DNA from 3 places in the Staphylococcus nepalensis genome. Region 2 is predicted to be linked to each of the others. Evidence: riboswitches for the same ligand, from Rfam matches in the RefSeq annotation. Region 2 holds a riboswitch; each other region holds the start of a gene.
The links. Region 2 has a riboswitch for thiamine pyrophosphate ahead of BJG89_RS08705 (3-oxoacyl-ACP reductase). Riboswitches for the same ligand answer to the same signal wherever they lie in the genome.
Positions count from the first base shown of each region.

Region 1 (3,290 bases), 210 kb from region 2:
CTTCCATATAACACAATTTGTGTAATTAAATAACTCATGCCGTAACTGAAAATAATAAGTAAATAGTGATATTTTCTGTGTTTTGGATTTAATTCATCTTTATACACGATATACCCAATGTGAATAACAAACGGGATGATAAAAATGATAGCAAAAAAGCTATAAACTTGTGTCATTAGAATTAACGTTATAATAAAAAAAAGAATACCTATAACTAAAAAGAAGATTGAAACATCATAATCATATTTCGTTGTTCTTAAAAGGGCAAACCCAATTAATATAACTGCAACACCAAATAAAATAATTAATATCGCACTTATAACAGGAAAATTCCCTATATAATTACTCATAACTCTTATGATTTCTGCAAAAAATGCATTTATAAAATCCCAAACATTATGAATATGTAATTCTATTTTACCCTTATCCTTTAAATCATGGATCATGGGTAAATTTATTAAAATGATGAGACCTGTGAAAAGCGAAACGATGCCTATTATATAACTATATAATATCTCAGCGTGTTTCTTAAAAAAAGACATACCATTCACCTCAAAGTTATTATATATTAACATTTTGTTCTTGTCTTTAATAAATCCATAAATAAGTCTATAGTATGATAGAAAAAAGTGGTATAGTCAACTTTCCACTAAATTTAAATTACTAAACAAATATTTTACAATCAAAGAATTAAAGTTTCATCTATACTTATTGTTTACGTTTCATTTCATGTGGTAAATAATAACTGTAAGTCATGTTTACTGTGAAGGAGTGTTAAATTATGAGTAAAGAAGAAGCAAATAAAAAAGCAGCTGAAAAAGCAAAAGAAGCTGAAGATAAATTAAAAGATAAAAAAGAAACTGCTGAAAATAATACTGAAGAAACAAAGAAAAACGTTCAGGACAGTTTAGATTAAAATTCGGTATAACGCTTTAAAAAATGTGTTGATTCAAAGATACAGAGGTTATATCGTTACTAAAGGTCGGACTTTCAATATAGACTTCTATTGAGACACTATATATGGCTAGGTTGTTGACTTCTTTCTACGATGAGGATTAGCAACCTAGTTTTTTTATGTATTTTGTTTACCTATGGCTCAACTACTTCTATTAACTTTTGTAAAGAAATAAGAAACATATTTATACATATATAATTAGTGTGTATCAGTAGATAATTAAAACTAAAGTATAAAGTTTCGCTTCTTAATTCTGTTGAGTTAGTGATGCTTAGACATGAACATGAGCATACACTCACACGATGGTTTTACCCTTATCGTTCTTGTATATTTTCTAGTCATCTTTACCAGAGTTGAACAATGAAATCATTTTTGAAAATCTGGTTTCTGTTTTCCTCTTTATGATGAGCCTTATATGATATAATGCTTTTTATAAACAATATGAGTTCTATCCGGTTTAGGATAATGCAATACTTTCGAAATCGCAACGTCTATTTTGCACCTAATGACTTTAACATTCGTGAATCTTTAGTTTATTCTCGATACGTCTTGACATAAGTGGTGAAAAATCATACATTATAGTTAAATTTAAAATTAATATTCGCACTAGGGGTGTTTAGTGACTGAGATGAGGTATACCCTCAAACCCTTTGAACCTGATCTAGATTAAGCTAGCGTAGGAAAGTGTATTGCGATACAATATTTTCTGTATCCATATGCCTATGTTTAGCGCGCAACTTCTAGAAGGTTGTGCGTTTTTTTTGGAGGAGAATTTATGTCAAAGGGTTTAAAGCTATCAGAAATTTTAGTAACTGTACTTATAGCAGTTGTCTTTGCGCTTATTTATAATATATGGACTTTAGTTTATAAAGCTGTGCAGGTTTCAGGTCTTCATCTTGAAGAGCTCACATATGGCGCCTGGTTTATGGCAGCTATTGTGGCTTATTTAATTATACCGAAAGCTGGGATTGCTTTATTAGCTGAATTTGCTGCAGGCGCTGGAGAGACGATTGTTATGGGTAGATTTGATATTCCCACAATAGTATATGCGTTGCTTCAAGGATTAGCATGTGAAGTTATTTTTGCTGTTTTTAGATATAAATCACGTTCTGCTATGGTAGCAATATTAGCAGGCCTTTTAGCCTCTATCTCTACACTTCCACTTGATTTTGCATATGGATATTTAGGAGAAATTGTTGGGTGGAATTTAACACTATATATCGCCTTTCGTTTAATTAGTGGTATTGTAGTTGCTGGATTATTATCTTATTATATCGTAAAAATATTAGATCAAACCGGTGTAACTAAATTATTTAGACCTGCAACCCAAAAAGATTATGACAATTTATAAGGAGCATGAAAGTTGATAGGAATTGAAAATCTACGATTAAAATACCCAAATGGGATTAAGAAAATATTCGACCATTTTTCACTAAATATACAAGATAAAGAAAAGCTACTTATACTTGGTCCATCTGGTTCAGGCAAAAGCACCCTACTTAATGTTTTAAGTGGTATTGTGCCGAATCTAATCGACTTACCCATGAAATACGATAAATTAGAAATTGATAGTAATTGCGGAGTTATTTTTCAAGACCCTGATAGTCAGTTTTGTATGCCAAAAGTATATGAAGAACTCGCTTTTGTTCTAGAAAACTTGCAAACACCTCGTCAAGAAATGGATGCGCTGATCGAATCAGCACTTGACTCTGTTGGTCTGAGTGTCAACAAAAATCAATATATCAACAATTTAAGTGGTGGCATGAAACAAAAGTTAGCTATTGCAGAAACATTACTTCAACAAGCAGATACACTCTTTTTAGATGAGCCTACTGCAATGTTAGATGTAGAAGCAACTGTTGAGTTATGGGATAAAATTAAATCATTGTGGCAAAACCAAACAGTTATCATAGTAGAACATAAAGTAGAACATATATGGCAACACATAGATCGTGTCATATTATTAAATTATGATGGAGACATCATAGCTGACGCGATGCCAGCTGAAATACTTAACAACTACGAACATCTATTATCTGAGTATGGCGTGTGGCATCCTAAGGCATGGAGTAGAGCACCCAAACCAATCGAGCTCGATCACAACCCAGAAACAAATAATAAGATATTCACTTTTGAAAAAGGCATCATTAAAAGAAGAAAACGATCACTTATCAATATTCCTAAGCTTGAGATTACGCAAGGAGAATGGGTTACCATCACTGGTCCAAATGGTACAGGTAAAACATCACTATTAGAATCAATGATGCAACTAATTAGATATGATGGTAATATGTTTTTCAATCACAAAAAGCTCACTAAAATTAAAGACGCTTCC
Region 1 covers NZ_CP017466.1:2,057,274-2,060,563, forward strand. The annotation lists gene auxA (lipoteichoic acid stability factor AuxA) at 1-542, opposite strand, end outside; gene graF (glycopeptide resistance-associated protein GraF) at 782-916, shown strand; TPP riboswitch at 1,554-1,655, shown strand; gene BJG89_RS09780 (ECF transporter S component) at 1,731-2,306, shown strand; gene BJG89_RS09785 (ABC transporter ATP-binding protein) at 2,319-3,290, shown strand, end outside.
Region 1: another riboswitch for thiamine pyrophosphate. It lies ahead of BJG89_RS09780 (ECF transporter S component); the one in region 2 lies ahead of BJG89_RS08705 (3-oxoacyl-ACP reductase).

Region 2 (3,290 bases):
CTCATCATACCCCTCATAATGTCCACAAATAAAAACTAAATGCTCTGCTTGACTCAGTTCTTGCGCAATTGCTTGGTTAAATGGCCGCCCTTGCGGACACATTAATATCACACGTGTGCTTTCTGTTTTTTCAATACTATTCATGGCATTAAAGATAGGTTCAGGTTTCAGTACCATGCCTTGACCACCGCCAAACGGATAGTCGTCTACTTGATTATGTTTATTTTCAGCAAAATTTCTAAAATCTACAGTATTAACTTGTAACATCTCTTTATCTTGCGCTCTTTTTAAAATTGAGTGATTTAATACGCCTTCAAACATTTGCGGAAACAATGTTAAATAATCAATTTTCATTATTCTAACAACCCTTCCATAGGCGTAATGTCGATGCGTCTACCTTCCACATCTATACGTTTAACAACATCTTCTATATAAGGAATAAGGTATTCTTTATCGCCTTTGACGACCCACACGTCGTTAGCACCTGTCTCAAAGATTTCTATTACTCTACCAATTGGCGTTTCTTTATCATCGAACACAGTACACCCGATGATATCTGAATAATAATACTCATGTTCGCCTAATTCGATTTCTTCATGGTCACGTTCTTGTAAAAGTGTTTCACCTTTTAAATATTCAATATCATTAATGTTGTTGATACCTTCAAAAGTAAGCATATGTAATCCTTTATGCATACGATAAGACGCGATTTTTAATTCTAATGCCGTTCCATTTTGACGTTCTATCATGACAGATTCACCAGGTTGAAAGCGTATATCAGTAAAATCTGAATGGGATTTCACTTTTACTTCGCCTTTTATACCATGTGTGTTAATAATTTTACCAATTTCAACTTTCATATATGTTCCTCCGATAATATCCGTGTATCAATTATTTTGATAATTGATTTCATCTTTACTATAACTTAAATTATTATAACATGAAATATTTGTATTATTATAAATCATTATAGTTGCTATGATATTAAAATATCGTTTCTACATCGTCAATATGCTTTTTAGACTATTTCAGTGTGAAAATGAAACAGAATAGCAATCCGATTTTTTCTAAAGTTTCATGATACTATCCTAGAAATTAACTAGAAGGCATCACTTGGGTTAGACAGATTACATGAACTAAAGCACATGGATAAGTAGTGCTTTATCAAATACTGCCAATATAATATTTAAGGCTGAGACACTTTTTCATGCCCCAGCCTTTACAAATTTTATATTTGTGAATAATAACGACTATTTTTGATCGTCAAATTTTTTCAAGATACCTTCTCTTGATAAAATGTTGTGTACAGTGTCTGTTGGTTTAGCACCGTTTTTTAACCATTTTAATGCTAATGCTTCATCAATTTTAACTTCTGGAGCATTCACATTATTTGGGTTATATGTTCCAATTTGTTCGATGTTACGACCATCACGTGGCGCACGAGCATCTGCTGCTACGATACGATAGAATGGATTTCTTTTTGAACCTAAACGTGTTAAACGTAATTTAACTGCCATTTATATTCTCTCCTTTAATTTTCATAGTTTTTATTTTCTACAAGAAATAATAATAACAGTAATTAACTACTTTGTAAAGAGTTTCTTCTTTACCAATATATATTTTTCTAATCATAGTATCCCTACACTTAAACTTTACCGGGTTGAAACAATATTGACATCAGGCTTGAAAAGATATACATTGAAAACAAATGAAATCATGCACGCAATAGGGGTGTTTTTTAAACTGAGATGAGATTTACTCAAACCCTTTGAACCTGATCTAGCCAAGACTAGCGAAGGAAAGTGTTAGAAAATAACGATGATATTTTAATATCTATAATCTTTCATCTATATCTTTTTAATACACAACTTCCCTAGTGAAGATTGTGTATTTTTTATTTAATATATTATTTTAGGAGTGAAATAATGCGTAAAACAATTCTAGTAACTGGTAGCAGTAGGGGCTTGGGCGCAACGATTGCAAAAACTTTAGCTGCTCAAGGCCACAATGTGATTATCAATTATGTTCAGAACGAAACTTTGGCAAAGCAATTGGTAAATGAAATCGGAAATGACCTTGCGCTTGCAATACAAGCAGATATCACTGACAGAGCACAAGTTGATCAGTTAATTGCGACAGCATCCACTCACTTTGGAAAAATAGATGCGGTTGTGAACAATGCACTAGTAGGGTTTAAGTTTGACCCTACCTCTCAAAAATCGTTTAAAGATTTATCTTGGACGGATTACCAACAACAAATTGATGGTACATTAAAAGGCGCTTTTAATGTCACGCAAAGTGTTATTCAACAATTTATCCAAAACAAATCAGGAACCATCCTATCAATTGGAACAAATTTATATCAAAACCCGGTCGTCCCCTATCATGAATACACGACAGCCAAGGCAGGCTTAATCGGTTTCACAAGAAATATCGCTGCCGAATTAGGTCAATATGGCATCAATGCTAATGTAGTTTCTGGCGGCTTATTAAAATCTACAGACGCCAGTGCAGTAACATCAGATGCAGTATTTGATTTAATTGCACAGACTACCCCATTACGTAAAGTTACATCTCCACAAGACGTTGCAAATATGGTTGCTTATTTAGTTACAGACCAGGCCAAAGGTATAACTGGTCAAAACTTTACCATTGACGGTGGCTTAACAATGAATTAAAAATAATTGAGGAATGGAGGTCGAAGTAATCAATGACACATACACGACATCTCAATATTGGTGTTTGAATTTATGGCTGTGGTCATCATCAAGCTGCTTGGCGTATGCCTGAGTCTAGCATTGGACGCATTAGTGATATAACATATTATCAATCATTAGGCCAAATAGCAGAACAAGGAGTATTTGATGATGTGTTTTTTGCAGATAACCAATCTTTCCCAGCTCAATCTGATAGTGATATGCCAGCATTTTGGTTTGATCCTTTAATGAATTTAGCAGCAATACCACAAGTTACTTAAAATATCGGATTAGTTGCTACTATTTCGAGTACTTTTTCTAATCCGTTTACCGTCGCAAGACAATTATTAAGCCTTGATTATATGAGTCATGAACGCGCAGGTTGGAGTTTAGTCACATCTATGTCAGATTTAGAAGCGGCTAATCACGGTATGTCCAGACTACCTGACCATCATGAGCGTTATAAAAAAGCAGATGAATTTGCATTCGTAACAAACCAATTATTAGAATCTTGCCATGTTTCAGATTTTTTGGGTAACAAGGAAAAAATATTTTAGTAAATAGTGATGGTATTAACGCTATAAATTATGAAGG
Region 2 covers NZ_CP017466.1:1,844,008-1,847,297, forward strand. The annotation lists gene trmD (tRNA (guanosine(37)-N1)-methyltransferase TrmD) at 1-354, opposite strand, end outside; gene rimM (ribosome maturation factor RimM) at 354-860, opposite strand; gene rpsP (30S ribosomal protein S16) at 1,251-1,517, opposite strand; TPP riboswitch at 1,718-1,818, shown strand; gene BJG89_RS08705 (3-oxoacyl-ACP reductase) at 1,926-2,678, shown strand; partial or broken gene BJG89_RS08710 (LLM class flavin-dependent oxidoreductase) at 2,747-3,290, shown strand, end outside.

Region 3 (3,290 bases), 810 kb from region 2:
ACTTAACAAACCATTTGCAGTAAAGTTTTTAACTACGTCATTTGTATAACATATCACAAGTGGATTGTGTTGCCTCAGGTTTTCTAAATTATTCATCATCTAAACCAACTTCCTTCATATATGCGAAATGATTTACCGGTCCTCTACCTTGTCCAATTTCGGGCGTGTATTTAATACTTAATGAAATAAATTTTTTCGCTTTTCGGACCGCTTCATACATCGATTTCCCTTTAGCTAACTCTGCTGTAATAACCGCTGAAAAAGTACATCCTGTACCGTGCGTGTGCTTTGTTTCATACCTAGGCTCTTCAAAAGTATATACATTGTCTTTTGTAAAAAGATAATCTGTTGCTTTATTCTTATCTTCTGAATGCCCGCCTTTAATCACAACGCCTTTACTACCTATCTCATTAATAAAAATGTTGCCCGCTTGATAAATAGATGATTCATCCTTGATTGATATACCAGTAATTTCTTCCGTTTCTGGCAAATTCGGTGTTGCAACAGTAGCATGAGGTAATAAAATATTTTGCAAATTAGATTTAGCATCATCATCCATAAGTGAATCCCCACTTTTGGCTAACATGACGGGATCAATCACGTATGGGATATCAGAATATTTTTTTAAATATTGCTGTATTAATTCCATCATTTCTTTTGATGCAATCATTCCTGTTTTCAATGCTTGTGGTAACTCGTCATTAAATATGCTTTCTAGTTGTTCTTTTAACCACTGTGTTTCTATATTATGAATATGCTGTACACCTTTTGTATTTTGAGCAACAATACTCGTAATGGCTGCCATACCATATACACCACAAGCATGAAAAGATTTCAAATCTGCCATAACCCCTGCTCCGCCAGTAGGGTCAGTTCCTGCAATCGTTAAAGCGATGCTAGGTTTATTCATATTAATCTCCTCCGTATAACCAATCTTCTTGAATATAAGACATATTAAAGAAATTACGTTCGTGTACCGTACTTTGTAAGAAACATGATTTAATTTCATTTTTTTCTTTAATAGACATATTTTCGGTTAACTGGTTCATTAAATTATCAAACACATTTACAAGTGCGTCCATTTCTTTACTATAAAATTCAAACCATCTAGCTAAAATAGAATTTTGATTTAATCCATTATCTTTTAATGCCGCTTTAGCAATCACTTGATAAACATAAGGGCATGGTGCCATAGCTGCAATTGTATATGCTGCATTTTCTTTAGCATAAGCATTGAAATACATATGCTTTATATAATGATCACCACTCGGTGGCCATACTTTTTCTTGTACGATTTCATTATAATTCTCTTGAACATATTCTGCTAATATTTCATGTGCTTCCACTTCGCCTTCAACTATAAACTGTATTTGTTCTACTAAGAACTTAACATCTTCTAATTGGTTCATTTTAGGTATCAATAATGCATAAATATTTGCAAATTCTTTTAAGTAAGATGCATCTGCCCTTAAATAAAATTTGATTGCGTCGCTAGAAAGTGTTCCATGTAACATGTCTTGTATAAAAGGATCTTTATAAATTTTCTTTATAATTGGTTTTGAAGCTTCTTTTAATTCTTGTGAAAATAACACACTTAGCCCTCCTAAATAAAAAAACTACATCCCACGTAGGAATGTAGTTAATTAATACATAGGTCAGCGTTACTTTCCCAAAATATTAATACAATACTACTTTCCTACGTTGGTATTAACCAAATCAGGTTGTAAGGGTCTGAACTATTTCATCTCAGCCTAACGGCTCCCCTAGTAGTCTTATACTTTATAGTTTCTTAAACATAACAAATTAACTCACACATTGCAAATTCAATCAAATATGAAATCGCATATTATTTTTAATAGATTCTATATCTCGATAAGGTTAAGTCATTATTTTTATAGGTAGTTATACATACGCTGAAGTTCATGAGTAAGAACTGGCGCTTTAGGATTTAGATATAAATATATTGGTATTTTAATCATTTATTGCAAAAAAGAAGAGACTAGGGTATTTTAACCTAGCCTCTTCTTATTACTTAAATAATGTTATTATTTTAAATTATGCAGTAACCCATTGTGAAGCGCCAACTTCGTTATAAAGTTTAACTGCTGCAGCATCTTGTACTGACTCTGGAGCTTCTGTTGGAGATACACCTTGATATTCTGCAGGTGCTACTGAGTCCCAAGTGCTTTGTAAGAATTGATATTTACCTGCTGCACCTGATGATGGGTTTACAGCTTTAAGATCTCCGCCTGATTCACGTTGTGCAATTGCTTGTAAATGTGAATTAACGTTTACTGATGAACCACTTGAAGCTTCATTTGAGCTTGATGATTGAGTTGAAGCTTTTGTTGTAGCTTCTTGTTTTGGTTGTTGTGTTTGTTCAGTTTGTGGCGCAGCTTGTTGAGCTGGTTGTTCAGTTGATGCTTGCTCAGTTTGTTGTGGTTGTTCTTCAGTAGTAGATTGTTCTGATGAAACGTCGCTTGAACTAGAACCTTCGCCAAAGCTCCATGACCAATTTTGGCCATCTGATTCAAAATTGAAATTTTGGCCATTATGATTAAAGTTATAGTTATATGCACCCTCTTGAACTGGAGATGCATCTAATTGTTCTGGATTAGATTGTGCTAATTGTGCTAATTGTGCTTTGTCAACGCCTTGTTCGGCTGCGTCTGCTGAGTTTCCTGCTGCGAATCCTGTAACGCCTAAACCTACTGCTAATGTTGATGCTAATACTGTTTTTTTCATTGTTAATAATTCCTCCTATAAGGTAAATAATTTTTAGTTATGATTAATTTGCAATTACAACTATAACATCTAAAAAATAGTAGTAGGTTACAGTCAAATAAAAAAGTGTATACTTTCTTTACATGCGAGTTACATTTATCCAAAGTTATAATAGTCTAACTTTATTCTAAAAAACTGTTATGAAAGTACTTTTGCTTAATATGGAAAATTATCTAATGTAATAAACTTGTAATTTGTCTGATTATTCTGTTATATTAGATATCAATATTGGCTAAATTATGTATTAAGCTATTCCTATCTAAACGAAATAAATATTAAGTTAGAAGGAATAGCCTGATAGAAGTATAATTTAATAGTAGGATATAATGTATATTAGATTTGATGGGTTATATTAAAGGGGAGTTAGGTGTGGATGGCATTTTATACAATTTCATATATATCATTTTCTTCTAAATGGAATTCACTTATAGATGGTTCATTTGTTTCTATAGTCGGTGGTTCAAAAAATGCTTCTGCTTCCTTTTTAATACGTGGGGACATGAATT
Region 3 covers NZ_CP017466.1:1,036,345-1,039,634, reverse strand. The annotation lists gene thiM (hydroxyethylthiazole kinase) at 1-96, opposite strand, end outside; gene thiD (bifunctional hydroxymethylpyrimidine kinase/phosphomethylpyrimidine kinase) at 89-910, opposite strand; gene tenA (thiaminase II) at 912-1,592, opposite strand; TPP riboswitch at 1,677-1,775, opposite strand; gene BJG89_RS04730 (transglycosylase family protein) at 2,056-2,745, opposite strand; gene BJG89_RS04725 (single-stranded DNA-binding protein) at 3,166-3,290, opposite strand, start outside.
Region 3: another riboswitch for thiamine pyrophosphate. It lies ahead of tenA (thiaminase II); the one in region 2 lies ahead of BJG89_RS08705 (3-oxoacyl-ACP reductase).